DNA from 4 places in the Rossellomorea vietnamensis genome. Region 2 is predicted to be linked to each of the others. Evidence: riboswitches for the same ligand, from Rfam matches in the RefSeq annotation. Region 2 holds a riboswitch; each other region holds the start of a gene.
The links. A riboswitch is a leader RNA that binds a small molecule or an ion and turns the genes downstream of it on or off. The one in region 2 is predicted to bind cyclic di-GMP.
Positions count from the first base shown of each region.

Region 1: another riboswitch for cyclic di-GMP. It lies ahead of N5C46_RS23220 (methyl-accepting chemotaxis protein); the one in region 2 lies ahead of N5C46_RS15820 (anti-repressor SinI family protein).
Region 3: another riboswitch for cyclic di-GMP. It lies ahead of N5C46_RS17555 (hypothetical protein); the one in region 2 lies ahead of N5C46_RS15820 (anti-repressor SinI family protein).
Region 4: another riboswitch for cyclic di-GMP. It lies ahead of N5C46_RS13445 (EAL domain-containing protein); the one in region 2 lies ahead of N5C46_RS15820 (anti-repressor SinI family protein).

Region 1 covers NZ_CP104558.1:1,709,742-1,717,795, forward strand. Annotated here, with positions in the region: gene N5C46_RS23220 (methyl-accepting chemotaxis protein) at 530-1,450, opposite strand; cyclic di-GMP riboswitch class II at 1,548-1,634, opposite strand; gene N5C46_RS08805 (SDR family oxidoreductase) at 1,803-2,627, opposite strand; gene N5C46_RS08810 (TetR/AcrR family transcriptional regulator) at 3,160-3,729, shown strand; gene N5C46_RS08815 (bifunctional cytochrome P450/NADPH--P450 reductase) at 3,812-6,979, shown strand; gene N5C46_RS08820 (carbohydrate ABC transporter permease) at 7,107-7,937, opposite strand; gene N5C46_RS08825 (carbohydrate ABC transporter permease) at 7,953-8,054, opposite strand, start outside.
Region 2 covers NZ_CP104558.1:3,051,137-3,059,190, forward strand. Annotated here, with positions in the region: gene N5C46_RS15815 (hypothetical protein) at 68-367, shown strand; cyclic di-GMP riboswitch class I at 917-1,069, shown strand; gene N5C46_RS15820 (anti-repressor SinI family protein) at 1,103-1,240, shown strand; gene N5C46_RS15825 (helix-turn-helix domain-containing protein) at 1,275-1,595, opposite strand; gene N5C46_RS15830 (YwpF-like family protein) at 1,693-2,133, opposite strand; gene N5C46_RS15835 (single-stranded DNA-binding protein) at 2,403-2,780, shown strand; gene N5C46_RS15840 (hypothetical protein) at 2,804-2,977, shown strand; gene N5C46_RS15845 (DEAD/DEAH box helicase) at 3,337-6,162, opposite strand; gene N5C46_RS15850 (hypothetical protein) at 6,155-7,789, opposite strand; gene N5C46_RS15855 (alkaline phosphatase) at 8,018-8,054, opposite strand, start outside.
Region 3 covers NZ_CP104558.1:3,438,973-3,447,026, forward strand. Annotated here, with positions in the region: gene N5C46_RS17530 (YitT family protein) at 15-887, shown strand; gene cccB (cytochrome c551) at 968-1,282, shown strand; gene ftsE (cell division ATP-binding protein FtsE) at 1,852-2,538, shown strand; gene ftsX (permease-like cell division protein FtsX) at 2,528-3,412, shown strand; gene N5C46_RS17550 (murein hydrolase activator EnvC family protein) at 3,452-4,810, shown strand; cyclic di-GMP riboswitch class I at 4,961-5,047, shown strand; gene N5C46_RS17555 (hypothetical protein) at 5,177-5,413, shown strand; gene N5C46_RS17560 (class I SAM-dependent methyltransferase) at 5,624-6,193, shown strand; gene N5C46_RS17565 (cytochrome c biogenesis CcdA family protein) at 6,276-6,989, shown strand; gene N5C46_RS17570 (response regulator transcription factor) at 6,999-7,685, shown strand; gene N5C46_RS17575 (HAMP domain-containing sensor histidine kinase) at 7,678-8,054, shown strand, end outside.
Region 4 covers NZ_CP104558.1:2,614,692-2,622,745, forward strand. Annotated here, with positions in the region: gene N5C46_RS13440 (ABC transporter permease subunit) at 1-1,639, opposite strand, end outside; gene N5C46_RS13445 (EAL domain-containing protein) at 1,769-2,479, opposite strand; cyclic di-GMP riboswitch class II at 2,551-2,631, opposite strand; gene N5C46_RS13450 (DNA-3-methyladenine glycosylase) at 2,736-3,320, opposite strand; gene N5C46_RS13455 (LiaG family protein) at 3,545-4,408, shown strand; gene N5C46_RS13460 (YqcI/YcgG family protein) at 4,445-5,140, opposite strand; gene N5C46_RS13465 (FUSC family protein) at 5,291-7,474, opposite strand; gene N5C46_RS13470 (nucleotidyltransferase domain-containing protein) at 7,660-8,054, opposite strand, start outside.

The sequences.
Region 1 (8,054 bases), 1.3 Mb from region 2:
CCTGTGCTTTTTGTAAATGGATTTGAATATACCAATGGCACGAGAAGAAGACCGCATTTTCCCCTGGCGTGTTTTTATGATTAATGATTAAACACACACTAGCGCCTCTCGGTAAGTATTCAATTCTATTTTTAAGAGAGTGCTATGCGCACTCCCTTCCTTCATTCCACGTTAAATGAAGAATTCCTTTAAAAATAGTCAGACCAATCCCATTTACCCTGCACACAGGCAGAGCCTTTGAACTTATTCAATTAAGCGTTCAAATTGCGGATGCGTAGTCTGATCAAAATCAAAAGGAAAACCTCCATTTCTCATATGTTACCCCCATTCTACCACACCCCGTGATGGATGGGAAGATATGGTTTGAGGGACGGACCTCCAAAACCATTAATTATGGATCCTCCAATGGATATTTTGAGGTCCGTCCCTCACCACGTTACCCCACTAAAGAAAAGAACCCCCAATCCTTCCCCTTTCCCGGTTGATTCACAAACGGAATGAGGTAAAGTTGGAGGTCCGTCCCTCAAGCTTAGAGGATATCTTTGAAGTCCCGTGCCTGCAGGTCGAGTCGTCGGGCTGCACTGCCGATTTCTTTGAAGGCGAGGACGGCCTGTTGGTTGCGGTCCTGGTTATTTGAAATGCCTGATTGTGACCGGACCGTTCCTTCATTGATTTTTTTGATTTCGCCTGTGATTCCTTCCACATGGGCGTTCACTTCCTGAATGGAATCCTGGACCCTTGTGGCAAGCTTTCTCACTTCACCTGCTACCACATTGAATCCTCTCCCATGTTCTCCGGCACGTGCCGCTTCAATGGCGGCATTCAGTGCAAGAAGATTGGTTTGAGTCGCAATCTCCCTGATCGTCTTGACGATATTCCCAATCGAATGTGCCTGCAGAGTAAGAGACTCCAAGGTTTTCATATTTTCATTTGAGTCTTCGACCAGTTTACCGGTGGCCGTAGCCGCTTTTTCACTTCTCTTGATCCCCTGCTCGGCTTTTTCACTTAACTCTTCAGACATCTTCTGTAATTCAGAAGCGACCTTTTCAATCGTTGTTTCCCGTTTCGTAATATCCGTCGCGATCTTCACAACACCTTCAAGCTTTCCTTCTTCGTTATAAACTGGTGTGTATGTAGCCTCCAGCCAAAGAAGTTTCCCAGTCTTCGTGACCCGCAGGATTTTCTCCTGAAAGCTTTTCCCACTCCTTAAATCCCGCCACAATTTTTTATAATCCAGACTTCCGGCAAACTCCGTCGTGCAAAATGTCTGATGGTGCAACCCGATCATTTCTTCTGCATCATATTCCATCGTCTTTGCGAAATTCCCGTTTACCCATAACACATTTCCGTTAGCATCGAATTCAATCATGGCAAGCGATTTTTCAATGGCTCCAAGTAATGCGGACTCCCCAAACACTTGGGTACTATTTCTTGATTTTGTTTTCAGCACTTCGCAACACTTCCTCTTTTTCAACAAAATTAGTAGAGACTAAACAAATATGTACCACAGAGAAATAGGTCGTGTTTAATAGAGGCTCTCCGCTTGGCAGTGTGCTGGCCGGTTGCGCCACTCGCTCCCATTCACAAACAGCGCCCACTTTATCAAGTGAATGATCTATGCTTCCAACTCATATATTTGTAAGACTATCCTACTAGTTAGACCTCTATTTAACAACTATTATCCTCTGAATTTTATAAATTTTCTTCTATTTATATATTTAAACAAAAAAAGACCCCCATTCCACATGCAACCCTTTGGTGCTAAGGTCGCCTTAAGATTGGAGGTCCGTCCCTCAAAACTATTATTCAGTTCCCTTTTTCCACTCTTCTTCTTCGATCAGCATTTTCCCCGGCCATGTGTAAGCCATGATGCCTCCGTCTGCTGTGATGTCTTCACCTGTCACGTAGGAGCTGTCATCCGATGCGAGAAACAGGGCAACCGCAGCCATTTCTTCAGGTCTTCCCAAACGGCCCATCGGGGTGATCCACTTATTGGCTTCCCTGAATTTCTCGCCCATCTTATCCTGTTTGCTCCCGACAAGATCGTCAATCAGAGGTGTCTCGATTGTTCCTGGCGAAAGGGAATTCACACGGATGCCATGTCTCGCATAATCAATAGCCATGGCCTTCGTAAAGTTGATAATGCCTCCCTTAGCAGCATTGTAGCCAGACCGGTCCAAATCTGCGGCTTGCCCGGACATGGACGCTGTATTAATAATGGACCCACCGTTTTCAAGCATAAGCGGGATTAGATATTTGCTGCATAAAAAGGTCCCTCGCAAATCCACTGCGATGATCCGGTCAAATAGTTCGACTGGATATTCATGCACTTTTCCACCCTGTTCATCGACCCCCGCGTTGTTAAAGAGGACATCGATCACACCAAATTTCTTCTTTATCTCTTCAGCAAACGACGTGACACTTTCCTCACTGGATACATCGAGTTGAAATGCCATTGCATTTCCGCCCTCACTTTTGATCTCGTCCACTGTTTTATTCATTTCCTCCTCATTCACATCTGCACAAACCACAGTCGCTCCTTCCTGCGCAAACACTTTGGCAGTCGCTGCCCCGATCCCTGTTGCAGCTCCAGTAATCACCGCAACCTTATCTGCTAGCCTTCTCATAAAGTAAAACCTCCTTGAAATATCTCATGGAGAGTATTTTCCCTTTATGTGAAATAGTAAACATAGAGAGGGACGGACCTCCACAGTGCCTGTTTCATCCTCGAATGAAAGGCATTTGGAGGTCCGTCCCTCTTAAAAGAACCTAGATTAGCATCCCAAAGTACTGCAAACAGCATCTTTCAATAAAGATACAAGATTGCTGTTTGGAGCCAAGATTGATACCAACAACCAAGCGACCAGCAATAGTACGGCAATTAGAAAGGTAACAAGACCTAACGGCATATAGAATCCCCCCTTTCTATTCATGACTCTAGTAAGTGAGCTCTCTTACAAACTTATTCTATGAAAAATTGATAGAGTTGGACCGGCATTTATAATAGAAAAGAAAAAAAGGGCCATACCCCTTCTTAACAAAACCTTCACAAATAATGGGTATTTCGTGTGATTGAGAACACTTTCACATGGGTATACACTATACTGGAATGAACATTCATTCCGCATTACCGTTATGAAAGGCTGAGTTGGTATGTCAATGGCATTAAATAAGCGGGACAGCATTGTAGCGAGTTCACTGGTTCTATTTGCAGAGCGGGGTTATGACGCCACGACAATTCCCATGATTGCCTCGTCCGCAGGCGTGGGAGCAGGAACCATCTATCGCTATTTTGAAAATAAAGAAGTCCTTGGGAATACGATTTTTCAAGAATATGTGAAGATTTTTACGAATACGGTGGAAAATGATTTCCCTTATGAGCAGTCGATACGGAATCAATTTCATCATATTTTCCAATCGATGATTCAATTTACAAAAGAACAGAGTCAGGCGCTCTACTTCATCCGAACACACAGCAGCGCCCATTTCCTTAATGAAGAAAGTCACACATGCTTCGAAGAACTGTTGAATCTATTTAAATGCTTCTTCGATTCTGGTAAAGAGAAGAAGGTCATCAAGAATCTGCCTTCGACGGCTTTGATCGCCATCCTTTATGGTGCCTTTCTCGAGCTTCAGCGGCTTGTCCGGATCGGGGAATTAGAGCCTGATACCTCCATGCTTTCAGATGTAGAGGAAAGTATGTGGGACGCTGTTCGATTACATATGTGAGAAGCGATTCGTTTCTCACATCCCATGCGGAATGAACGTTCATTCCGGAGACAACCAAACTACTATACGAGGTGAATGAACCATGACACAACAATCTCAATACCCACAACCGAAAACCTATGGACCACTCGGGAGTTTGCCCGTAATCGATAAAGAAAAACCACTACAATCATTTATGAAGCTTGCCAGAGAACTGGGACCCATCTATCAGTTCCAATTTCCAGGCAGAATGAGCACCTTTGTGTCCAGCGCTTCCCTTGCAAAAGAAATATGCGATGAAACCCGTTTTGATAAAAAAGTCGGACCGGCCCTGCAAAAAGTGAGAGCCTTCGGTGGAGACGGACTTTTCACCAGCGAAACGACAGAGATGAACTGGAAGAAGGCGCATAATATCCTGCTGCCAAGTTTCAGCCAGCAGGCCATGAAAGGCTACCACTCAAAGATGGTGGATCTCGCCACCCAGCTCATCCAAAAATGGGCACGCCTAAACCCAGCAGATGAGATCGATGTCCCTGAGGATATGACCCGTCTGACCCTGGATACCATTGGACTCTGTGGTTTCAATTACCGTTTTAACAGCTTCTACCGGGAAACCTCCCACCCCTTTGTCGATAGTATGGTGCGGGCTCTGGATGAAGCGATGAACCAATCACAGCGCCTCGGGCTTCAAGATAAACTGATGATCAAATCAAAGAAACAATTCAGGGAAGACATCGAGTACATGTTCTCCCTTGTCGACGACTTGATTGCCGACCGCAAGGCAAACGGGGATCAAGGGGAAGAAGATCTCCTCTCCTATATGTTGAAAGGAACAGATCCAGAAACAGGCGAGGCGCTCAGTGACGAGAACATCCGCTTTCAAATCATTACCTTCTTGATTGCAGGTCATGAAACCACAAGTGGACTCCTCTCCTTCGCCCTTTACTACCTGATGAACAATCGGGAAAAATTGAAAAAGGCTCAGGAGGAAGTCGATCGCGTGGTGGGAGATTCCATTCCTGACTATAAGCAAGTGAAACAGTTGAAGTATGTCCGCATGGTCTTGAATGAAACGCTGAGACTGTGGCCTACCGCCCCTGCATTTTCTGTATATGCCAAAGACGACACAACTCTTGGCGGCCAATATGATGTCAAAAAAGATGATGTGTTCACACTTGTCATTCCTGAATTACACCGGGATACATCCGTATGGGGAGAAGACGTGGAAGCCTTCATTCCTGAAAGATTCGAGGACCCGTCTTCCATTCCCTATCACGCATACAAACCGTTCGGTAATGGACAGCGTGCCTGCATCGGACAGCAGTTCGCCCTTCATGAAGCGACACTGGTGCTCGGAATGGTCCTGCAGCATTTTGACCTGATCGATCATCAAGACTATCAACTGGACGTCAAAGAGACGCTGACTCTCAAGCCTGATGGATTGACGATGCGGGTTTCACCCCGTAAGCCTGCCATGGCATTCTCAATCGCTTCCTCCGAAGAAGCAAAACCCGAAAAAGCGGCTGCATCTGTCCCGGTTGAATCATCCCACGGCACGCCCTTGCTCGTCCTCTATGGTTCAAACATGGGAACGGCGGAAGGAATCGCCCGGGATCTGGGGGAAACCGGCCGTCAACAAGGATTCCGTACAGAGATCGCTTCATTGGATGAATACAGTGATGGACTCCCAACAGAAGGAGCAGTCATCATGGTCTCTGCTTCCTACAACGGAAACCCGCCTGACAATGCAGGTCAATTCATTTCCATGCTGAAAGAAAGTGGGCCTGATGACTTTAAAGGGGTTCATTACGCAGTGTTCGGATGCGGTGACCATAACTGGGCGACTACGTATCAGAGGATCCCTAACTTCATAGATGAACAGCTGTTTGAAAAAGGCGGACACCGCATCGCGGATATCGGCCACGGAGATGCAAGCGATGACTTTGAAGGGGATTATGAAAAATGGGCAGACTCCCTTTGGCCGAATCTGGCTGATGACTTGAACATCGAACTGCATCAGAACGATGGATCAAATAGCTCGATTACCATGAATTATGTCAGTGACGTGAGCGACACACCGCTGGCACGCACACACCATGCCTTTACCGCAGTGGTAAATGAGAATACAGAGTTACACCACGCAGAAAGCGGCAGGAGTACGAGACATATCAGCCTCATGCTGCCAGAAGGTGTTACCTATCAGGAAGGCGACCATATCGGGGTTCTTCCGCAAAATCCGTCGTCTCTTGTCGAGCGAGTGCTCAGTCGATTCAACCTGAACGGACAGGATTTCGTTACATTGACGGGGGATTCCGGTAAAGCGGCGCACCTCCCTACAGAGAAGCCTGTCAAACTTTATGAGTTACTGGCCAATTATGTAGAGTTCCAAGAACCCGCTACCCGTTCTCAAATCAGGACCCTGGCCGCTCATACCGTCTGCCCTCCTCACGTCGTTGAGCTTGAGGAATTGTTGAAGGATGAGACGTATAAAGAAGCGGTATTAAGTAAACGTTTAACGATGCTCGATCTTGTGGAAAAGTACATGGCATGTGAAATACCGTTTGAAAGTTTCCTTGCACTTCTTCCATCATTGAAGGCACGCTATTATTCGATTTCAAGCTCACCTTTATACAAAAACGGAGAAGCAACCATCACCGTCAGCGTTGTCCGTGGAGATGCGTGGAGCGGGCATGGTGAATACAAAGGAATCGCATCCAACTATCTGGCAGAGCGATCCCTAGGAGACAAAGTCGCCTGCTTTATCTCTACACCGCAATCGAACTTCCAGCTTCCAGAGGATACGGAAACCCCGATTGTCATGATCGGACCCGGAACGGGAATCGCTCCATTCAGAGGATTCATCCAGGCACGGAGCATTCTGAAGGAACAAGGAAAATTACTCGGCGAAGCACATCTCTACTTTGGTTGCCGAAATCCTGAGCACGATTACCTGTACCAGAACGAATTGGAGAAGGCGGAACAAGAAGGGATCGTCACACTTCACACCGCATTCTCAAGATGCCCGGGTCAAGAAAAAGCATACGTCCAGCACCGACTCGCAGAAAATGCAGAAGATATCCTGCCATTATTGAAAGAAGGCGGACGACTATACATCTGTGGGGACGGAAGCAAGATGGCTCCGGATGTAGAAAAGACATTAGTAGAAAGCTACATGCGTTTCTATCAAACATCGAAAGAAGAAGCCGATAAGTGGCTCAGATCATTGGAAGACAATGGTCGATACGCGAAGGATGTTTGGGCTGGGGCATGATATAAGAGAAGCGAATCCTTATAGGGTTCGCTTTTTTTGATCATAATAGATTCGGAAATGACCGACGTACATGTACCATAATTGACTCAAAAAAGAGAGCTTCTGTTTTGGAAGCTCCCCCATACTGCTATTTCCCCCCTGTAAACGAAATCCCCTTAATAAAGTACCGATTAAAGAATGCATACAACAACAGAACAGGAAGTGTAAACACCATCGATGCGGCCATGATGTAATTCCAATAGCTGACATACTGTCCTTTGAAGGTGTTCAACCCTAACGGCAGCGTGTACATTTCCGTATCCGTCATAACGATCAATGGGGTCATAAAGTTGTTCCAAAAGCCCATAAATACAAAGATCGCCTGTGCAGCCAGGGCCGGTTTTGCCAATGGCAAGACAACTTTAAAGAAGATACCGAAACGGCTGAGACCATCGATTTGAGCCGCCTCTTCCAGTTCCTTCGGGAAGTTGATGAAGAATTGTCTCATCATGAAGATGAAGGTCGCATTGATCATGGCCGGTACAATCATCCCTTGATACGAGTTAAGCCATCCGATTTCCTTTAAAATTAAGTAATTCGGAATCATGGTGACCTGTGCAGGGATCATCAGGACAGCCAGGATTATGATGAACAATGCCTTTTTCCCAGGAAAGCTCAATCGTGCCAAGGCATACCCCGACATGGAATTAAAAATGATATTCAACCCGGTACCGACTACAGCAATGAACAGACTGTTGAACAGCCATCTTGGAAACAGATCCTGTTTGATGAAGATTTGTTTATAATTATCTAAAGTGAAATTTCTGGGTATGAAATTCATGGTCCCGCTAATGATTTCTTCCAGCGTTTTAAATGAAGAAGACAGTGCCCATAGAAATGGGATCAGGGTCGTGATGGCATAGCCGATCAAAACGATGTACAGGAGACGTTTACTGAACGTCTTTTTCTTTGAATTCATGCTTTAGTCCCCCCATTAATAGAGTGATTCTTCTTTAGAGAATTTACGTTGTATCAAGGTTGCTACCAGGATGATGAGAGCCAGTGCAAAGGCGAGGGCCGCTGCATATCCCATGGA
Region 2 (8,054 bases):
CGGGAAAGCTAACAAAAGACCAACGTAACGGTCTTACATTAACCAACATCGAAAGGAGCCATACATCATGAGCAAAAAGTTACTATCGGTCCTTAGTGGATCAGCACTTGCCGCTTTCCTTCTTGTAGGATGTAACGCCAATCAGGAGCCTCCTCCGGAAGACGAAGCACCAGTGGAAGAAAACGACAACATGGATGAGAATAACGATATGAACGACAATGGGGATTTGAATGAAGAGAACTACCCTGAGTCAGAAGACAAGAACAAGCAAGGCGATAAAGATGCAGCGAAGGATAACAACACCCCTGAAGAAGACGCTGTAGAAGATGATATTGATATGAAGGATAAGGATAATAAGGACGAGTAAGATGTTAAGACAGAGGCGACTAAGGGTTGTCTCTGTTTTTTTATAAAATAGAACATACAGGCTTTCATTTTTTTGGAAATTAGACTATAGTTGACTTATGTAGTTCTTTATATAGAACAATATGTATATATTAATAAGAACGTCGCCGTAATAAAACTAGAGAGGTGGACAAATGTATAAAAAAGTTTGCAATCGATGCACTCGATCTTCGTTTAGCAGCACTGAAATAGGTGATTGGATGTGTCCTTCATGCGGTCATGACTTAACTGAAGCACCACTTTATACGCCCTTCTTAAGGCATGGTGATTTCGTCCCGCTTCGAAAAAAGTTAGAAGCTTATGAAAAGAATATGAATAAGAAATATCTTTAAAATTCGACAAATACTTTTATGTTTTCAAAATATTCATCAATTTATTTAGTAATAATCGGGGATAATGTCGAAAAAAGCATTCACTTGTAGGAAAAAAGTGTAAATTTTTTCTTAGAAAAGACAAAAAATTATGAAAAAAGATGGTACTATTGATATAACGAAAAGGGATGAAGAGTGGGGGCAGAAAAAGGCAAACCCATTGAAAGATGGGGACGCAAAGTCACAGGTCTAAAGTATTAATGGTAAATCACTTTCCGATAAGACTACATATTGAAAAGCTTCATACGTGATTTAAAAATACATATTAATACGACGGCGGCTGGATTGCCTGGAATACGTTTAGTGTATTTTAGGAGGGAAACAATTTGGGGAATAAAGAATTGGACCAAGAATGGGTTGAGCTAGTCAAAGAAGCCTTGGAAGCAGGAATATCTAAGCAACAAATCAGGGAATATTTACAAAAGCAATCCCAGGAAGTAAAGGCCGGATACAAAGTGATCTAATATAAATAAAGTCTTGCGAACCCTTCGCAAGACTTTATTTATTGCCTAATTTCCATTTATTAAATTCAATGAACTCCCGGAACTGTTCCTTGGTGATTCCTGAGTCCATCGCTTCTTCTGCAATTTTCATCCACTCGTGATCAATGTTTTGATCATCGGGTTGATCGTACAATAAAGCATCCATTGGGATACCTAAAGCAGCGGATACTTTCTCCAGAAACTGAATGGAAGGGTTTTGTTGAAGGTTACGTTCAATTGAACTCAAATAGGACTTCGCTACGCCTGCTTTTTCGGCGAGCTCCGTCATGGACATCCTTTTTTCTTGTCTGTATTTCTTCACTCTCTCTCCAATCATCATGGACACCTACCTAAGAACTTCATGTTTGAAGTCACAATATTAAATATTATTATATCATAAATATTTCGACAAGAAATTACATATTTTCGTATAATCAAACGCTCGGCTTTGCCGTTGCCGGAATTCTTGGCTTAGACACCATTTTCTCACGGAACTCACGAATAAGTTCATCCCCGGAATACCCTTTTTGTACGAGGTCATCAAGCAGGATCTCTGCATACTCATTCCGCTGTTTCTTCAGTTTCCCTTCAAACATAATGCTGATATGGTCATCCATTTCCTTGATGCAACGGATGGATGTCATGAAGGCGGCGGGATCATTGGCTGCATGGGAAATCACGACCTGGATTTCCAAATCATTTTTACTTTGCTGAGCCTTTTGGAAAAAGTCGATGTATTCATTCGACATATAGGTTTCGACAAGCCATGTTTTCTGACCGTCTTCTTTGTTGATGATCAGACCGTCCACAAGCTCAAAGTCATGCAGTTCCTCGTCCTCCACTACTTGAAGGGAAATCACTTTAAAGGTTTTCATGAACGAACATCTCCCATTTAAAGGTTTTATCAAATTATATCACAGGGGGGAATTGTTTCCCAAATACATTTAACAATGAAAAAAATGACGAAAGATGCAATTTTGTGTTTTTGAGCATGATTTTGATGAAAAACCGGAAAATCTCCCTAGGCGAATTTCCGAAATTCAAGCCGTTTTTGCCTCGAATTTCGGAAATTCACGATTTTACAAGAATTGCAGTTCGGAGGTAAGATGAGTACACCTTAACAGAAAGGAGGAAATGAACCCAAGTGATCAACCAAGTGACCCTGGTGGGAAGGCTGACAAAAGACCCGGAAGCGAGAAAAACGATGGAAGGAAAATCAGTACTTAGCGTGACGATTGCCGTGAACCGGCCATATAAAAACCAGCAAGGTCAGATCGATGCCGACTTTGTACTCTGTACGATATGGGACCGTGCAGCGGAAAATACTGAGAAATACTGCAGGAAGGGTTCCGTCGTCGGGGTGACGGGACGCATCCAAACGCGATACTTTGAAAATGATCAAGGAAAGCGCACCTATATCACAGAAGTCGTCGCTGAAAACATCCGGTTCCTGGACAGTAAGCAGGCGTCCCCGGTGACACCTGAACCAAGTAAGAAGGAACCAATCGAGTTGCCGTTCTAATATTTTTAAAGGGAGATGGAGTTGTGGCCACACTGCAAGAACTTGAACAAAGAGTCGATCGACTGGAAAAAATGACGGAGGACCTCATTAAAAAAGTAGCAAGAGTCAATGTCGAAAACTTCTATTTATCTCAACGGGTAACCGCCCTTGAACAAGGGTACGAATACCCGAACCCGGTTTTGAAAACCTCATCCTGATTTTTTTATAATCCTCAACCAGATTTCTTTCCATAAGCGTCAATCCAACCAACCTATAAGCAATGTCTCAAATTCCAATGGTCACCCGCACGATGCCCCTGATTTGCCTCATTAGACATAAACATGTGTAGCGGTTAGGAAGTGAAATATTCCCCTTTTAGTCTTCATATTGAGCCGGTTTCCTTGAGGGGAGACTGGTGTTTTTTTGTTTGTAAACGAGAATCGATATGGTTGTTGCCCCCTTTTTAAATTAAAAATACAATTATATTTGTAAAAAATCTAACTTGTGAAAAAATCACAACCAATCAATTTCTCAACAAAAAACCCCTTTCCCACAAAAGGAAAGAGGCTCATCAATTCTATTCCAACACCAACAACGATTCCAAATCCTGATCCGATAATTCCGTCACCCACTGATCGCTGCGGATGATTTCGTCGTTCAGAGCCTGCTTCTTCATCAGCATGGCATCGATCTTTTCTTCTAACGTACCGGATGATACGAGCTTATGAACGTGGACGAAACGTTTCTGTCCAATCCGGTAGGCACGGTCAGTGGCCTGGTTCTCAACGGCCGGGTTCCACCAGCGGTCGTAGTGGACAACGTGGTTGGCAGCGGTCAGGTTCAGACCGGTACCGCCGGCTTTCAGTGACAGAAGGAAGACAGGGAATTCGCCGTTCTGGAATTTCTCCACGAGCTCATCCCGTTTTCCTTTGGTCATGCTTCCGTTTAAAAACGGCACGTCTACATCAAACTCTTCTTTCATTACTTCCTGGATCATTTCACCCATCGATATGTACTGAGTGAAGATCAGACACGCCTCTCCTGATTCCAACGCGGTTTCCACGATATCCTTCAGTTTCTGCATTTTCTCAGAGCGGGAGAGGATCGACTTCGGATCCGGTTCTTTTAAATAAAGAGCCGGGTGGTTACAAAGCTGCTTTAGCTGGTTGAGCATTTGCAGGATCAGTCCTTTGCGCTCAAATCCGCTCAGTGTTTCAATTTTAGCAAGTGTGTCCTTCACGAGCTGCTCATACAGGGCCGCCTGCTCGGCAGTGAGATGACAATATTCTTTCTGCTCGAGTTTTTCAGGAAGGTTCAATTCTACTTCAGGATCTTTCTTCGTACGACGCAGTAAGAACGGCTTGATTTTGGCCTGAAGCTCTTTGACTTTTTCTTCGTTCTCATCTTTTTCGATGGGAGCGATGTAATTTTTCTGGTACTGGGTGAACCCACCGAGATAGCCGTGGTTCAGGAAATCAAAGATCGACCACAGTTCCGACAGACGGTTTTCCATCGGGGTCCCGGTGAGGGCAATATGATGCTTGCCGCTCAGCTTTCGGATCGCACGGGACTGCTTCGTATTGGCGTTCTTGATATTCTGGGCTTCATCAAGGGAAATCGATGTCCATTCGACGAGTGATAGCTCGTCATAATCGATATGGGACAAACCGTAAGAGGTGAGCACCACATCGACGTCCTTGAGGGCAGCCGCAAAATTTTCACCCTTCGCACGGGTCGGCCCGTAATGTAGGTGAACTTTCAAGCTAGGTGCGAACTTCTCCAACTCACGCTGCCAGTTTCCGAGAACGGAAGTAGGGGCAACGATCAGGGAAGGGGTTTCCGGCTTTTCGGTTTCCTTCACATGCTGCAGGTAGGTGATCAGCTGCACGGTTTTTCCAAGTCCCATGTCATCGGCAAGACAGGCACCGAAGCCGAACTTCCGTAAAAAGAGCATCCAGCTCATCCCCAGCTGCTGGTAGGGGCGGAGCTCGCCGATAAAGGTATCAGGCGTTTCCGTAAGCGGAATCGACGATACATTCGTCAGCTGATGCACCATTTTTTTCATGGAGCGGTTGAGTTCGAGCTGAATCCGTGCGTATTGATAAGGATCATGCTCATCGTCATCTGGATCCACGTCCGACTCATCACCGTCACGGGGGACAAGCTCCTGTTCGAGCATATCCTGGATCGAGATTCCTTCCTGTTTGGCTTTTGTCATCATCTGTTGAATGCGGCGAATCATGGCAGGATCGAGCTTCATCCACTGACCGCGGATTTTGACCAGACGGCGCTGGTCGTCGACAAGCTGATTGAAGTCGTCCTCGGAAAGATTGACGCCGTTCATGGAGAGACGCCAGTCGAAATCGAGCATGGCGTTGAGGCCAACGAAGGATTTACGATAGGTCGTATCCGTATTTTTTAGCTTGGCTTTCACCAGCACCTGTGCATCCTTCATCGCTTCCCACCAGGATGGGAGGAGGATCTCAATGTCCAGGTCGATGAGTTTCTCACTTAAGACCGATAGGAAATCCCATGCGTCATGCTCACCGAGAGCCGTCCTGAGTGAGCCATCCGTGTCGCGGAGGATCGGCAGCATCTTCATCCACCGTTCCTGCTCAGCGGATACGTCGTTCAGATGTTTTTTCCAGGAAGGAGGGACCGTGTCTTCAGCAAGGGATATGATCCGGTTCTGTTTCTTGCGGTCCCGTAAAATCGTTTCAAGCTCCCAGGATTCATCTTCGTCGAGAGGTTCCGTGATCCGGAGCCCGATGGAAAACGGCAGCTCCTCATCAGCCCCGGCGATCCATTCACTCCATCGTCTTTCATCAAAATACGCATCCAGCTCTTCAGACGTCAGCGTACTCTCCTTCAGCTTCTGGATCCGCTTCATCGCACTGGACCCACCCGACTCCATCGCCTCATTCAACGCTCCCTGGAACCATTTTTCCGTTAAATTCTTGAGGGACGGACCTCCACCGGGAAGCTCTTCTTCCCAGAATTCGTCGTTAAAATTCGACCAGACTTCATCGGGAATGTGAAACTGCAGTCCTTTTTCCTGCCATTCTTCAAACCGCGGAAGCCAGCGACCGGCTTCGACTGCCTCATAGATGACAGGGGCAATCGCAATGCATGCCTGACCGGTTTCATCCCAGTCCCACTGGATCATGCCGCTGAAATGCTCGCCGGCAAGAAGGGTCAGGAACTGCCACTTGGTGACAGTGATTCCGCCCTCGGTTTCTTCAAGCAGAGTACCGTAGTAGCTTTCTTCATGCCAAAGAAACAGCTGCCCTTTCCAGTCTTTCGGGGGAAGGAGTTTGCCTTCGTCGTTTTCCGCAGTAATGAAGAAACGGTCTTCATATTCAGTTGTATGGACATTGATTTTCACGGAAGACAGTTTAAGCATCGATTAACTTACCCTTTCTGCACTCTTCTTGGAACGCGCGTAAACGCTTATATTTCTCCAGAATATAGGTGAGATACACATCCCACTTATCGGTTTTCTTCGTTTTTTTATAAATGGTCCGGATCTTCTTCATATAACGGACCGCAAGCTTGTAGCTGTCGCGGTTCTTCTGGTCGATCGCTGTGATGACGCCGGTGTAATAGATGGGCAGGGCGAGCTCGGGTGCTTCCTTCGTGACGTCACGGAGACCCATGCCTTCCATTTCACCGATGCTGTAGTTCATATATCTCTGCAGCTCGACCCATTCACGGTAAGCCTTCGCCGTGATGAGATATTCGTTGTATGAGAAAAAGCTGTACGGAAGCATGGAGAGGAGCAGCTCGTTCACTAGCGTGCTATCCTTTTCCATCAGCCAATCCATCGGTAAAATCCGCACGAACCAGCGGACGAACCGGGTCGCTTCATAATAATCAAGGGTCTCGAGATGATCCGGCATCCTGGACAGGATATTCCGTACCAGGAAGAAACCTACTTCGTACCGCTTCCCGACGAAAAATTTGCGGAGCCAGAACTCACTGTAAGCGACAAGTTCTGTTCCAAGTTCATCGACGACTTCACTTGCTTTATTCAAATCCTCGAGGAGGAGGTATTGATGAAGGAGGGCGACGTTGAAGAAGGTCGGATCCTGCTTGTCTTGTTCCTCCAAGCGCGTCACTTCTTCCCGGCGCCACGACTTCTGTTTGAACAAGTAGTACCATAGAAAGCGGTACACCTCGGCCTTCATCATCGTGCTGTTCTCCGTTGAATCACTCATTTCGATCGTCTGCTTTTTCAAGAAAGCAATATAAGGATCGAAGCTGAACGGCATGGCATGGATCGACAGCTTCTCCACGGCGTCTTCCATTTCTCCTAACAGGAAATCATACATGCTGTACTGCTCGCGGCTCAGCTCGACATTCCGTTTTTGTAGAAAAAGGTCGATTTCAATCGAGAGATAAAAGGTCGCAAACAGCTGATAAAGAGGCTTCCATTCCCGTTCGAACGGCGCTTCCTTCATAAATCGCTTCGTAATATTCTGCACGAGGACGTCCATCAAATAGGGCTGTCTTTCAAGTAGCTCCAGATCTTCCTTTTTCAGAAGGGAGTCAAAGAACTGCCACCATTCCTCAGGGGTATTTCCACGTGTTTTCCGTTCGTTCAATAGATCGCTTGCCTTTTTTAAGGCACCGTGCTTTTTCATTAAATCATCCAGTGATTGTGCTTCCGGAGTGGCGGGCTGTGACTGACTCCGCCAATTCTGGATCCACTCACTGACCCGTCCCACTTTGTTATAGAGCATAAAAAAGGTCGCCATTTGATGCCGGCACCAACTACCTTTAGGACATGAGCACTTGCTTAAAAGGGGGAACAATAAGTTCAGCTCCAAGCTCACAGGCGTCACGTCCTGCACCTCCGCCGTCACTTCATCATCCCGGACCTTTACGTTCGAAACCAGATTCTGACGGAACAAAAGAAGGCCCTTCGACACGACGTTCTTGCCCTCGTCCTGATTCGGGTCCAGCTCACCCTGTATCGACTGACTCATGGGAAGCAACTTATCCTTCAACTCCTGAATACGAATCGACATCAACCAACCTCTCCAATCTATAAAATCGCATTCTTTTATTATAACGCAAAAGGAGGGGGAAAAGGAACATGGGGTGGGGGAAGTGGTGGGGAGAGGGTGTGGGGTTTGTCGAATGGTGTGGGAGGGGAGGTGGTTTGGTGCCTGGCAAGGAGGTGAAGGGGGCGGTCGATAATATATTTAGGAAGTCGATTATATAAGGTCCCCCTTCAAAACCGTCCCAATTCCCACCTACTCCTCCACATGCACATAAAACCTCTCCCCATCA
Region 3 (8,054 bases), 390 kb from region 2:
AGGAGTCGTACTGGATGGGTTTGAAGGAAAGGCGTCGTGAGCAGGTATTTAATCCACGTAAAGAAAAATTGTTAGAGTATTTGTTTGTTGTGTTCGGTTCAACGATTGTGGCCATTGCGTTTAATGTGTTCTTACTTCCGAATGAGGTCGCTTCAGGAGGCGTGAGTGGGATATCGACCATTCTGAATGGATTATTTGACTGGAAGCCGGCATACGTTCAGTGGGCATTCAATATTCCGTTATTCATTGCCGGACTGATCTTCCTGGGTCTTCAATTCGGAGTCAAGACAGCCATCGGTACGGTGTTTTTACCATTAGTCGTATTCTTGACCGAAGACTGGAAACCATGGACGGAGGATCCGTTGCTTGGTGCCCTTTTCGGCGGAATCGGTGTAGGACTTGGGTTAGGGATCGTATTCCGTGGAAGAGCCTCTACGGGAGGGACGGACCTTGCCGCCCAGATCGTCAATAAGTTCACGGGTCTGTCCTTGGGAACCTGTGTTGCCCTGATCGACGGGATGATCGTCCTATCTGCAGCCATCGTCTACGATATCGAACGTGGATTATATGCACTTATAGGTTTGTATGTAACCAGTAAAACCATCGATCTCGTCCAGGTTGGTATAAGCAGATCGAAAATGGCGCTGATCATTACTAATCGTCAGGAAGAAGTTCGTGAAGGAATTCTGAATAAAATCGACCGTGGAGTGACAAAACTATCAGCATACGGCGGTTATACGGATGACGAGCGCCCGATCCTCATGTGTGTCGTGGACCAGACAGAATTCACAAAACTGAAACAACTGGTCAAAACCATTGACCCTTCAGCATTCGTCGTGACAATGGACGCTTCAGAGGTATTGGGGGAAGGTTTCAAACGAGTTTAAACTTGGTATAATTATGTAAGAGAGGGACGGACCTGAAAACCGATCCGTAACTCTGAAATAAGTTTCCTAGGGGGATAAAAATGAAGAAAAAGCTGCTAGGTGTTCTTTTTGGCGCTTCATTGGTACTTGCAGCCTGTGGTGGTAACGACGGCGACAGTACAGAAACAAGCTCCGGTGGAATTGACCCTGAAAAAATCGTAAATAATAAGTGCACCAGCTGTCATGGTGGGAACCTTGAAGGCGGAATGGGGCCGGCCCTTAAAAACATCGGGGCAGAACTAAGCAAAGATCAAATCCTTGAAACCATCAAAAATGGTAAAGGACAAATGCCTCCTGGACTCATCAAAGGTGATGAAGCAGAAGCGGTGGCAGAATGGTTATCGAATAAGAAATAAGATCGGGAGAAGAATCCAATGGGTTCTTCTTTTATTTTTGCCGAAATCTGCTTAAACTTCACCAATCGAGGCTGTGGGTTATGAACAAAGCTTCCTCTAAATAAATATCCACAGATTTTCCCCAATCCTTCTTTAAGTCTTTGTTACAGAACCTTTTCTCATGAAATCACGCAATTGTTATTCTCTCTACCAGCTAGAATTATAACCTAGTAACTTAATCAGATTACCATCAACTTAGCGTTTGTCATGATAGTATCCTTTTGTGTAAGTATGTAGTATTAGTACCAGTTACTAGGTATAAATAACTATAAAATGGTCTGAACATAGGTAAAATCGACAACAAAACAGGTAATAAATTCACATTTTTTTAGGTTCTGAAATGTAAATGTAATAATTTTTTTCCTTAACTTACTATAAAGAGATGTTATAATAATTTTCGGAAGCGTAATTCGAGGTTTTTCACCAATTTTTGTCTAACGGTGATAAAGACGACTTTGGTTACGTGCCGTGTACATATGTCGATAACAGCCAAGAGGGTAACTACATAATACAAATTAGGTGATTTTAAAATGATAGAAATGAAAGACGTCTACAAGCAGTACAGCAACGGTGTCATGGCTGCTAATGGCTTTAATGTCCACATTAAGCAAGGAGAGTTTGTGTATGTGGTGGGGCCGAGTGGTGCCGGGAAGTCTACTTTTATTAAAATGATGTACCGCGAAGAACGTCCTTCCAAAGGAGATATCGTTGTAAATGGTATCAATCTCGCAAAACTGAAAAATAGTAGAGTTCCATACTTAAGAAGAAACGTGGGGGTTGTATTCCAGGATTTCAAGCTGCTACCATCGCTGACAATCTATGAAAACATTGCCTTCGCACTTGAAGTTATAGAAGAACATCCAAAGCAGATCAAGAAAAGAGTCATGGAAGTACTGGACCTGGTAGGGTTAAAGCATAAAGCAAGAATGCTGCCGAATGAGCTTTCCGGTGGAGAACAGCAACGTGTATCGATTGCTCGATCCATTGTGAATACTCCGAAGCTTGTGATCGCGGATGAACCTACAGGAAACCTCGATCCCGAAACATCTTGGGATATCATGAACATATTCGAAGAAATCAGTAACCGTGGAACCACGGTGATCATGGCTACACATAACCGGGAAATCGTGAATACGATCAAGCATCGGGTAATCGCCATTGAAAATGGCCGCATTGTCCGTGACGAACAGCGAGGTGATTACGGTTATGAAAGCTAGAACGTATGGCCGCCATCTTAGAGAAAGCTTCAAGAGTATCGGACGTAACGGCTGGATGACATTCGCATCAGTGAGTGCCGTTACCGTAACATTACTACTTGTTGGTGTATTCATCGTCTTGATGCTAAACATGAACAAGGTAGCAACCGATATTGAGAAAGACGTTGAAGTACGGGTCTTACTCGAAATTGGTACTGAAAAATCCCAAACCGAACAAATAGAAAAAAAGATACAAAATATAAGTGGTGTGGAATCGGTTGAGTATTCTTCCAAAGAAGAAGAACTTCAGAACCTGGTCAAGGATCTGGGAGACGATTTCAGATTATTTGAACAAGATAACCCTTTATATGATGTGTTTATCGTAAAAGCAGACAATCCAAGGGACACCGGGAAAATCGCAGGTCAAATCAGCAAGTTTGATGGTGTCAATGAAGCCCTTTACGGTGAGGCGAAGATTGAAAAATTATTCAATGTACTGGAAATGAGTCGGAATGTTGGACTTGTGTTGATCATCGGTCTGTTGTTCACGGCGATGTTCCTCATTTCAAATACAATCAAAATTACCATTGTCGCTAGAAGAAGGGAAATCGAGATAATGAAACTCGTGGGTGCAACCAACTGGTTTGTACGCTGGCCATTCATATTAGAAGGCTTATGGCTTGGAATTTTAGGTTCTATTATCCCGATCGCTCTTGTCTCAACAGGTTACTACTATGCCTATGGATTTATTAAACCAAAACTACAAAACAATTTTATTCAGATATTAGATTTTACCCCCTTTATCTATCAAGTAAACGGATTAATTTTATTAATGGGTTGCCTGATCGGGGCTTGGGGAAGCTTTATGTCTGTGCGTAAATTCTTAAAAGTGTAAAATTTGATAGGTTGATAGAAGCTGAAAGGAGCATGCCGCTTGAACAAGAAGTATTTCATATCATTATCTATTGCAGCAGCATTAACAATCGGAAGTCTACCAACGTTAGCAACCACTGCTAGCGCTAACTCCTCCGTGGAGGACTTGAAGAAACAGCAGGACGACGTTTCATCTAAAAAAGAAGAGATCAATGGCAAAATTAGTGAAAAAAATTCTCAAATCGACCAAACGATCAATAAACAAAAAGACCTTGAATCACAGATTGCCGAAATCAGTACGAAATTAAAAGATACAGAAACGAAGATTGCCGAAAAAACAAAAGAAATTGATGAAACAACAGCAAAGATCAATAAACTTAAAGCGGATATTGAAGAGTTAAAGAAGAAGATTGAAGAGCGTAATGAACTTCTGAAGGAACGTGCTCGTGCCATTCAGGAAAAAGGCGGCTCTGCCAATTACCTAGACGTACTACTTGGAGCGGAAAGCTTCGGAGACTTCATCAACCGTGTCACAGCAGTGAATACCATTGTAAGTGCGGACAAAAAGATCATGGACGAACAGAAACGTGATCAAGAGGAATTAGAGAAGAAGCAGGCAGAAGTGGAAAAAGAACTTGCTGACCTCGAATCTTCCAAAGCAAATCTTGAATCTTTGAAAAAAGACCTTGATAGTCAAAAGGCTAAAAAAGCTGAATTATTCAAGCAGCTTGAAGCTCAGCAGGCTTCATTAAAAGTAGAAAAAGCCGATCTTGAGAAAGAGTCAGATGAACTTTCGAAAATGGAACACCAGCTTGAAGGTGAGATCCAGGCTGAACAAGCACGTCTGGCAGAGTTAGCCCGTCAACGTGAAATCGAACGTAAGCGCCAGGCGGAAGCTGAAGCAGCGAAACGTGCAGCAGCACAACAAAAGGCGACAGCAAGCAGCAGCGGCGGAGCTTCATCAGCATCAGCAGCTCCGGCAGAAACAGCTCCAAGCGCACCTGTAAGTGCAGGGGCATGGACAGCACCAGCACGTGGAGCAATCACAACCAATTTTGGCTGGGATGTTTTAAATGGTGAGCGACGTTTCCACTACGGTACAGACATTGCGGCACGTGGAAGTGTTCCAATCTCTGCAGCGGCAGATGGTTATGTCATCAAGAGCCATTACAGTTCAAGCTACGGTAACGTAGTGTACATCACTCACTCTATCAACGGCCAAATGTTTACCACTGTGTATGCTCACATGTCTTCTTCATTAGTGAGCACTGGACAAGCAGTAAATAAAGGTGACCAAATCGGTTACATGGGTAACACAGGTTACTCTTTCGGACAGCATTTACACTTTGAACTTTACAGAGGTTCATGGAGTGCTTCACATGCTAATGCTGTAAACCCACGTCAATATATTAACTTTTAATAAAACAGTCCCCGCTTTGATGAAGGCGGGGACTTTATTAATGATTGTAGATGAACGATTCTTGCATCCTTATAAAACCGCGAATGTTACGGAATAGTGTTTTCATCACTTCTTTTTTCTAGTATAATGACTAGTATACTCATGTGAATTTTCGAAAAATGGCAAACTAATTGAAAAATTAGGACGCAAAACCACGGGTCTTCTATTTTTAAAAATAATGATCGCCGGGTTACCGAAAACAATGGATACAATGAATACTAATTCGAACGTAAATCTAGTACTCATTTAAGCCTGCCTTTTTGGTGGGCATTTTTTGATTGGATGTTCGTCTCAGTGTGATTTGAATCTGCTATAAGGGTGATGAAGTTGGAATTAAGTGATATAAAAAGGCAACTGCGAAGCTTTTGCCGAAGAAACCGCACAGCGTTAAGATATACATACGTAAAAAATTATACTGCAGAAGATATTAGTGAGATGTTGATAGACCGGATAGGTGCCGAAGAAGTCGAGAGGATTTTGGTGGATATTGACATCATCAATCAACGCGGTGGAGATACCGTCAAATACTTCATGCTCATCCTGGAAGGGTTGAGAGCAGCTTAAGTTCTAGATTCTCCTTCACAGGGGCAATTATTTTCACGTCGTATACGAAAGGATCCTTCAGAGAGGGATCCTTTTTTACCGGAAAAAGAGCTCTCTCACGGTCTGTAATCATGACGGTAAGGGATACACTATGATTAAATCACTTGCCCCAATGATGGAAATTTAAGATACTAATACATAATAGGGTATATTACGAACGGAGGAAACGTCATGACCGGACACTTATTCGAACATCACAAAGCTTCAAAGCTGCTTGACCCAAAACGACAAGAGCTTGTACCTGTGGAAAAAGTATTAAAGCTGCTCCAATTAAGGAAAGATGATATCGTTGCTGATCTTGGCTGCGGAAATGGTTATCTAACCCTTCCGATAGCCAACGAGGTGGAGACGAAGGTCCAGGCGGTTGATCTGCAGCAGGAGATGCTTGAGTACCTTAAACACCGGGCTGAGGAAGAAAATATAGATAATATCGTGTATGTAAAGTCGTCTCTTGAATACCTTAGCTTCAACAAAGGGACATTGGATAGAGCGGTGTCTGCCTTCGTCTTACATGAAGTACCGGACTTGATCAAAGTCTTTCAGGACCTTCACGATATGCTGAAAGACGATGGAAACTGGCTGATTCTCGATTGGGAAGCGGTGGAATCGGAAATGGGACCGCCTTTAGAAGAACGTATTCCATCTGAAGAACTTGAACGTCAGCTCAATTCAGCAGGATTTATCACAACGGTTGGGCATCTGCATGAATCCGTCTACTATATTGTTGCGAAAAAAGGATAAGATAGAAATTTTATAAAAATGGTTTTCTTAATCAAATATTAACATTTCCTGTTCATACTGTTCATGTAAAGGAGTGAACAGTATGATGGAAGTTTCGATATGGTTTGCTCTGGCGGCAGGAGCATTATCTTTTTTTTCGCCGTGCGTATTTCCGCTTCTGCCTGCTTATGTCAGTCATTTAACTGGTGGACAGGCACGGGATGGGCATATGAAGGTGGAACGATCGGTGGTTTTACTGCGATCCTTTGGTTTCATTGCAGGATTTTCCCTCATTTTCATTCTAATGGGGGCTTCAGCCAGCTTTCTTGGAGAAATGTTCTCTGAATATCGGATCTACATTGAACAGATTGCGGGGATTCTTATTATTGTGTTTGGGTTGCAAATGATGGGCTGGCTCAGTTTTTCATTCTTACTGAAAGATACGAGATCGTTTGAAACGAAGAAAAAAGGGACGGCTTTGGGATCGATTCTGCTGGGGATGGCTTTTGCCAGTGGATGGTCACCATGTGTCGGATTGACGCTTTCTTCTATTTTGTTGTTAGCAAGTGCCAGCAGTACATTGACCCAAGGAATAGTCCTGCTGATTGTCTATTCGATTGGATTGGCAGTTCCCTTCCTGCTTATCTCCCTGATGATCACCAAGACGTTCACCGTGATGAAGACGATCAACAGAATCCTTCCTGGGCTTTCGAAAATCAATGGAGCATTGATGATCATCTTGGGATTTCTTGTGTTTAGTGGGAAGATGCAGCAAATCAGCTCTTATCTTTCCGTTTTTAGTTTCTTTTCAACATAGGGGGAGAGTATGAAGGTTCAAAATAAGACGATTCTGATTGTTGAAGACGATGTAAAGATTCGCAAGCTAATCAAACTCTTTCTTGAAAATGACGGGTATGAAGTGTTTGAAGCCCAGGATGGGGAAGAAGGAAAACGATTATTCAAAGAGCATGACCCTTGCTTCGCGATCCTGGATCTGATGCTTCCGAAAACCCAGGGAGAAGAGTTGTGCAGATGGATTCGGGAAGAAGAGAAAAGTGATATCGGTATTATCTTTGTGACCGCCAAAACGACGGAGGATGAAAGAATCCTTGGATTGAAGGCCGGGGCGGATGATTACGTCACAAAACCGTTCAGTCCGTCTGAACTTGTGACAAGGGTGGACACAGTCCTTCGCAGAACAGGGACGCGCTGCCAAAAGCTCAGCAAAAAAGGATTGACGCTGAAGCCGATGAAAGGAGAGGTCACCTATAAAGGCGACACCCTGGAATTAACGTCCTTTGAATTCAGGATCCTTGAATATTTAATGATCCATGCGGGTCAAGTGATTTCAAGGCAGCAGATTCTTGATGCCCTGTATGATATGAATCAAAAAGTTGTTTCGGAACGGACGATCGATGTCCATATCCGCCACCTCCGAAAGAAACTTCAAGCGATCACCCATCAATCATTTATACAAACCGTCAGAGGGATGGGGTATAAGTTCGATGCGTAAAAGAAAAGAAGTATGGGGGATATTCACTCAGTTGACTTTTCTTAATACAATCATCATTGCCCTTGTCATCGCCATAGCTGGATTCACGGTCAAAAACTATGCTTGCACCCTCGTCAATCAGCAAGAGATTACAGGGACGGACCTGGAAATCCTGCTTAATCAATATTTGGTGAAAGTAAGCATTCTTGCCTTCCTTCTTGCCGGCGGCTTTCATTTCCTTTTATTAAAGTGGTTGATTCATCCATTGAAAAAACTAACAGCCGCAACACAAGAATTGAAAAAAGGAAATCACCCTAAGCGACTGAAGAATCCTCTGATTTATGAGGTGAAAGAGCTGAATGATGCCTTCAATGATTTAACAGAACGGAC
Region 4 (8,054 bases), 440 kb from region 2:
ACCCGAGATGGACGAGGATAAGAAGCGTCTGGATGAATTGCTGTCCCCATATAATAAACAACCTCGGAGCCAGGTGAGGGAAGAGATGCGTCCAAAGCAGGTGCTTGTTGCTACCTCCAAGGAGCTTCGCAGACAGGACAAAATCCTGCTTCCCTATTAATTTAAGTTCATTCCCGATTAACACAGTGGTCAACGGCAGGACTAGGATCGTTAAGACAACGGCTTCGAACACCAATCTTTCAAAGATCGAGTGATCCCACCCCAACACAGGCAGCCCCCAAAGGACCGGTCTTAATAAGAGATAAGCGATAAGACTTAAAGGAAGAAAGTGAATCGAATCCACCATCCGGTCGAGCCAGTTCTTCCTGCTTTCTTTTAAGTGAAAATGATAGGCAATACCAAGATAGAAGCCCCCGATCACCCGCAGGGAAGCAACAATCAAAGCAAACAACAGGGTATACTTGGCCCCTACAATAAGTTGATCGAGAATACTGTAACCGAAGAAATCGGATCCCAGAATCATGTCCCCAAATGGTTTATGGGGAGGGGCACTGATGATCCGCCCCTCGTCATTCTTCATAAATTGAATTTGTTTGATGGGCTCTTCTTTCAATGTCGAATAGAGAAAGCTGGCGGCAATCAAACCAAATAACACCATGAATCCGGTGGCGAACTTGCCATTATGCATATGCTGCCACCACAGCCTGCGAAGGGTTGAAAGAAAGCCCCATATCTTCCATTCCGTCCATTTTGTTTTATCCCGCTTATATTTCGTGTGATCTTCACTGCTTTCGTGATTGATCCACAGATAGACACCCTGGTACACGATGAAAAAAGGTGTGTAGATCATAATCAATGAGATCGCAATCACCATCGGCCTGAAATCCTGTATGATATAATAGGTGATTCCTCTCATGTTAAAAATGGTTTCAATGATGAATAAACTCGAAAGCATCCCCCAAATGATCAGCTTTCCATGATAGAAAAGACTTGGTGAGATATTTTTCAAAACATGTGAAAAGAGGATCCGCCCTTTCGACATCCCTTTACTTTGGGCAAATTCGATGTGAGGCTTCAATAACTCTTCTTCCATAATGAAAATGAGGATCCGGAAGAAAGAGATCATCGGTATGATCGACAGCGTGATCATCGGGGCAAGAAAGATCTTCTCCTCCCCGAACTCAGTAAAATTCATCAGTTCCACACCGAAATATTTAAATACATAGACAATCATCAGTTGGAGCATGAACGCGAACATTAAATCAGGCACCGTCTCCAGGAGATTCAATACCTTCTTAAGGGCCGAGGTGATCGGTCGGGGTAAAAAAACGGTGAAGACGGTAAGAATAAAGGCAATACCAAGCCCTATACCCAAGGCACCTCCGATAATTTGCAGTGAATACAAGTATGGTCCCCAAAGCATATCGAGGAAATCGACGGTAATTCCTTTATATGAGTAACTCCAATTGGCCCCATCCATGAAAACAAAGATGAACTTGATGAACTCCTCCAAGTAGCCAACAACATTATATAGCCCTCTTTCCTTGAACACTTCCGGAGCAATACTCACGGCCAGGATCCCAATTAGACCGAGAATATAATAAAAAATGAACCTGATCGGAAACTTGAGATATTTCATACATTGAATCCCCTTTTATTCTCTTTTTCCTCAGTTTAATAGAAATGTTAAAATTTTTCAATTTTATTTCAAATCTGACAATTTAATAACAAAAAGAGTGACTCTTTAAGTCAGAGTCACTCTTCCGGTCTACGCCAGCAACCGGCTCGGCTTTCCCAAATAAAAGCCCTGTCCGATGGTTATCCCGATTTCCCTTGCCACCTGCATATCCTGTTTTGTTTCGATCCCCTCTAAGACAATCAACGTATCATTTCCGTAGAATTGGCTAAAAAAAGAGAGGAATCGCTGTTTCTTTTCATCCTGTGCCAGGTTCATGGCAAAATAACGGTCAAGCTTGATGATTTCCGGTTCATATTCAATGGATTTCTTGATGGAAGACGTCCCCTGCCCGAAATCATCAATCGCATACCACACACCATATTGCTTCAGTTCCTTCAAAGACTCTTTCAACAACGGATTCTGCCAAAGCTCTTCCGCACTGGACTCATTAATTTCAAGCACAAGACGTCCCTTCATGTCAGAATGGCGGTCCATAAGATCGGAAAAATAAGTGTGAAAGCTCGGGTGCAAGATCGTGGTGATATAAATATTGAGAAACAGTTTACAGTCCCCGATCCCGTTTTCCGAAAAACTTTCAAGGGCTTTTGAGATGGACAGCGTATCCAGTTTGTACAAGATATTCGCCTTCATAGCCGATTGAAATACACTTTCGGGATTTTCATTATACTTATTTCGCAATAGACCCTCATAAGCATAGAGGGTTCGATGTTCACCCATATCATATAATGGCTGAAAATCATGGTAGATAAAGTCGTCTTGGAAAATAGTAAAGATGTTCATAGGACCCCTATACTCTCTCTTTAGTTTTGGTCTTACCCACAAAAAAACCACACAAAAACGCATTATCCGCGTTCGCATGTGGTCGGTTGCGCTACTGGCTCCCCTAAATGTAAGCGCCCATCTATCATTTAGGTTCAAAGCCCCCAGTCGAATGGTCAGCATATAAAGATATTTGTCTTATAAGAAAAATATACCACATAACTAGTACTTATGGGGTGTATTTTCTATAAATTATTAGAAAATTCATAAAGAGGGCCTATCTTGAAACATATGGATTGCCACTAACCCAGAACCGCCATGGATAATCCCTGGCTTCCCCCGTGTTATCAATCCCAATACGTTTCCCCGCGGAAATGTTTTCAGGTTGATACCCCTCTGTAATCATGAGCGGCGGTTGTAAGTAACTCCCCCCATAATCCTCCATGGTAATGCCTAAAGCCTTCGTCAACTTTCCCGGCCCATTGGTCCAATTCTTCTTCACATGACCGGGGCGCCTCGCTTCCATGAGCTCCTGTCCATGGAGAGGCTCTACCGCTCTGATGAGGATCGCTTCAGGCTTCTCCCTTTCTCCGCTCACTACGTTGACGAGGCAGTGAGTATGCATAACGTATGTATATATGCGGCCAGCTTCATGGAACATCACTTCCGTCCGCTTTGTGCGCCTGTTTCCATAACTGTGTGCGGCCCTGTCGATCGGCCCCATATATGCTTCTGTTTCCACAATATAACCTGAAGCGATTCCTTCCTCCGTTTCTTTCACTAATACACACCCCAACAGTGCTTTCGCAAGCTCCAGGGTCGGCTGCTCGTAAAAGGTTGGGGGCATAGGTGTTCCTTCCATGATTTCACTTCCTTATCTGCATTGTCTAATCTATTTGTACCCTACCTTTGCCTATTTAAATCAAGCGACGATCGTAGTAGATTCCACGCTTCGATATTTTAATTCCGGCTCCCCTACGCCTCTGGTCCCATTCAAAAATAATCCTATGGCTCATTGTCGTAGTCTCTCCACTGCTTTAAAATAAATGTATCAATTGGAAAATCAAACCAAAGTGAGGGATTGGAATGAAAAACGCATTTGCCGTCATGATTGCACTGCTTGCATTGGGGACGCTCTATGTCATCCTAAATGACAATACATCATTGTTTGCAAAAGAAAGTCAGTCAGGGGATCGGATTGAAGTGACGAATAATATCAAACATATCGATCTTGACCTGGAAAATAGCGACACAGAAGTCATACCGACTGACAAGAATGAAGTACAGGTCGATATAGAGGGAAAAGGGACGATGACATTAAAAGGGAATGGAGATACGATTGACGTTGTGGTCAAGCATAAATGGTATGAATGGATCGGATTCAATCGCAAATCAAACGTAACGGTTTATATTCCGAAAGAATATAGGAACAGCATGGAAATTGATATCGGCTCCGGCAATTTTGTGATGGCGGGAGAATCTGATTCAGCGAAATGGAAGCTTGATGAATTGTCCATTGACATGGGATCAGGGAATATGGAACTTGAAAACATCGAGACAAATGTGTTCGAACATGATGGATCTTCAGGGGATCTGGTCGTAAGCGGACTCACCACAAAGAATGGAAAAGTGGAAATCAGTTCGGGGGATGTAGAGTTATCGAACTTTGAAGGTCCCCTTGAAGGTGACTTATCCTCAGGGGAATTGACGGTCACCATGAATGCTTTAAAGGGAGACCTGAATTTTGACGTCAGCTCAGGTGGAGTGAATCTTGATTTACCGGAGAACGCGAGCTTTAAATTGAACGGCAATGCAAGCAGCGGGGATATTTTCTGCAATCTTCCTTTAAAGAATCAGAAGATAGAAGATGGGGATATTTCCGGGGTCGCTGGCTCTGGGAAATATACTATTGATGTTTCAGTGTCCAGTGGAAATGTGGATATCTATTAAAGAAGAGTGCCGGGAACATCCCGGCACTCTTTCACATTATTTATGATGGAATGGACATTTCCCTTCAATCGGTTCCACATCGTCCCCAATAAAATACTGCTTCCACTCACGGTGTTCAGGGTCCCCGTAATGACTGATATTAGGATGCTTCGGTAAGCCGTCCCATTTTTCGACCCGCTCCCTTACTTTTTCCCTGGACATGATCCCTCCCTTGGACGTACCCTCCAATCCTTCAAAAATCCTTCTAGGCTGAAATCCAAGCACTAAGCTATTCCCAAGATCCCTCGTCTTTCGCTGCTTGTAGGCAGGGGCATTCCCAAACACGAAGAAAGGTTCCCCTGCAAAGGAAAATGCCCATAAATGATGATCCGGATCCTCTGGATAATCCTCTGGCCAATCCTCCTTATCCTCACCATGGAGAAACTGCAGGATTCTCCAGAAATAATCCCTGTAATGAGGGACGGACCTCTCCTCCCTTTCAGGCTCCACAAATAAAAAGAAACCGTGACGGATCAGGCGCTCTCCTTCGGGTACATCAAACAAGTCGATGAACTCCTGAATCGTTTGGGGGAGATGCTCCCAATTGTCATGACTGATATAGGAATACCGAAGCTCACCCTTCTTCTCTCCGGTCATACCGAAGTAACAAGGGAAAGTACGATCCGTTACAACGTCATGAAAGTTCTTATATTCTTCTAAAACCCATTGAGGGACAATCTCAGGGTTTGTCATATCTTCTTTTGTCAGCAATAAACTGTTCGTTGTCAATTCTTCCACCTCAAATTCATGTCGATGGTATGCTCTTCCCGAATTGCGACAGGTTAAAACAATAACTGACAAAAAACTACTGCCATCATTGAAAAGGGTAAAGCGGAATCCGCTTTACCCTTTCTTTACCTCTGCCCCTAACTCCACTCCAAGTGCCACGATCGATTGATTGATTCTCCACACATAATAGAAATGGTGAATAAAGTCCACCTGGGACTTACGCCAGCTCGGAGCCTGAGTCTCGATTCTTTCCCGCTCCGGGCTTAAATCCCACATGACGGGAGCACTTCCCTGTTCTTTTAACAATTGCCGGAGCGTCTCGATGTTTTGAGAGATTTTTTCTTCCGTTTCTGAAAACGCACTGCTGAGCTCCTCTGAAACCGTTGCCGGCACCTTTCGATGGGAGGAAGCAAGCAGGTGCTTTGCGTAATAATTAATGGCCGTCACAACCGTGATCCAGCGCCCGACACCCGACCTCGTCAAAGATCCCGGTCTTTGCAGAAGGGATTGTGCCTCGTCCTTGATCGCCTGAAGCTTCTGATCCAGATCAAACGCCTGATCTGTCAACGCTTTGTCTTCAGGGACCATGAAGGTGTTAATATAGGAAGAAACATACCCCTCCAGATCCCCAAAGAAATCATCAAAGCTATCGGCGACTTTGTCTTTTGTTCTTTTTGGAAATACAAACGCTGAGACAATCAGGGCAATAATAGCTCCTGCAATCGTATCGATGACACGTGCCCCCATGAGCTGAATGCTGATTCCACCGAGGAGGAGGTCATACATAAAGGCGATGAGCATCGTAATGAATAGGCTCATCAATGTATACGAAACCGGGAACAGATAAAAGGCGAGGAACAGGACAGCAAACAGGAGAACAACCTCCAGCTGTGAATTTCCGGATACAAGGTTTGCGGCTCCGAATCCGATGATGGCGCCGATCACCGTTCCAATCGATCGTTGGAAAGCCTTCATATACGTTCTGCCTACCGTTTCAGTGCCAATTTGGACAATAAAGGTCGTAAGCAAGACCCAGTACGGCTGTGCAGGTGCGATCAGAACCCCGACGATGATCGCAAGCGTTCCCGCTACCAAGGCCTGTATCGCTTTACGAGTAGACGGTTTTAAACTCTTGTCCTCTTCAGACTCATCTTCCTTGTCTTCTTCCTCCGGTTCAGTATCACTCTCTACAGTCGATTCCTTGTACTCAGACACTTTCAGTGATTCCTGAATCGTAATGGCCGCTTCCAGGACATGATTCGCAATGGACTCGATCCGTCTCAGGAGATACACCCAGCCTTCAGGTTTCTCTTCTTGATTCAGAACCTCTGACAATAAGAGACGTAAGGCCTGGATGGCTTTTTCTGCCTCTTCAAGGGAGCGGGGATCATAATCCTGGGCCAGTACCTCGGCGTCACGGAGAGAACGGATAACCCATACGAGCAGGCGCCTGAGTTCCATGACCTCCAAAGCTTCCAGATCCTTCAGCTTTTTCAATGAATCTGTGAGAGTCTGTATGAGCATTTCAGTGTCAAAGACATATAACCGAAGTTGCGACGCTTCGATACCGGGCCACAGCTTCTTTAAATCATTTTCATTAATGTCACCCGCTACGCTTCTCGCATACTCATTCAGCCTTCTCACATTCTGGTCCAATTGCTTTCTCCGCTTACCGCTCGTATTCGGATCCTCTATCATCTTCATTAAAATGGTAAACGTCAAGTTGGATTGAATATGAAACGAACGCATACTCCTTCTTAACATGTGGACAGAATCCTTAAAAATGATGAAGTTATAAAGAAACGCGAACACGAGCCCAATGACGATCCCGAGGTAAAACCATTCAAGATGGGCCACATCCAGCTGTAAAATCGACGATATATAGATCGACATAAACCCTGCCATTCCCATGGAAAAATAGCGGATGGCAAAACGTGAAAAGTAAAAAGCGCTAAAAATGACCCCTACCAATAAAGCGTTCACCACGAGACTGTAATGGGCAAAGGCCGAACCCAGTGTGATCCCGGCGGCAACTGAAACACCAACCAGCAAGGTCGTGATCTTCTTTTTCCCCGTCGTATCATCCATGACGACAAAAATCCCGAGCATCCCCACCATACCCGACACAATGGCCGGGGTGATGGAAGGATGGTCGAACTGCTTCAATAAGAAAAGCATCGTAAACACAGCCGATATCAAGCTGATCGTAGCTTTACCCGCCTGCTGAAATCTTTTTCTGCCGGGATCGGAAGCAAGGATCCTCCCCAGCCATATATGTTGTCTATGTAAATGTTTCATCTCTCATCAAACCCTTATCTACGCACCGTTTTTCATTCTCTTTTATCGTACCCTTTCCAATAAAAAAGTAACCTGTACTGCAAGAAGCAGCAGGTTACTCACATTCGCTGGTGCACGAAGAGAACGGAATCTATTTGTATGATTATAAGGGTTTTGGGCGGGTGGGTAAAGGAAAGTGCTTTCTGCTAAGGCTGATTGGCACCCCTGACCAACAGATACGTTGCTTTTAATCCTTTTCCCAACCTTGCTTTATATAAGAGGATAATACTATTTATATAGGAAGACTCTTGATACTTTTTATTTAATTCCGTAAAAATGTCCTTCTTTCTAGGAAATAACCAATTACATAACTCTCTCACACTATGCTGAAATGTGTCATAGCTTAAGAATTGAAAGTCGATGAAATCCCAATAGCGAAACAGTCCACGTTTACGACCCATTATTTGTCTTTTTACAGGCAGTTTCAACATGTTCTCGAGCATTGGATACTCACCATATACAATGGAAAGAGTACGAACCATCCTCTTCAACGTCCCATCTTTTCTGGCTTGTTGAAATAATTGATGAAGATCTATTCGAT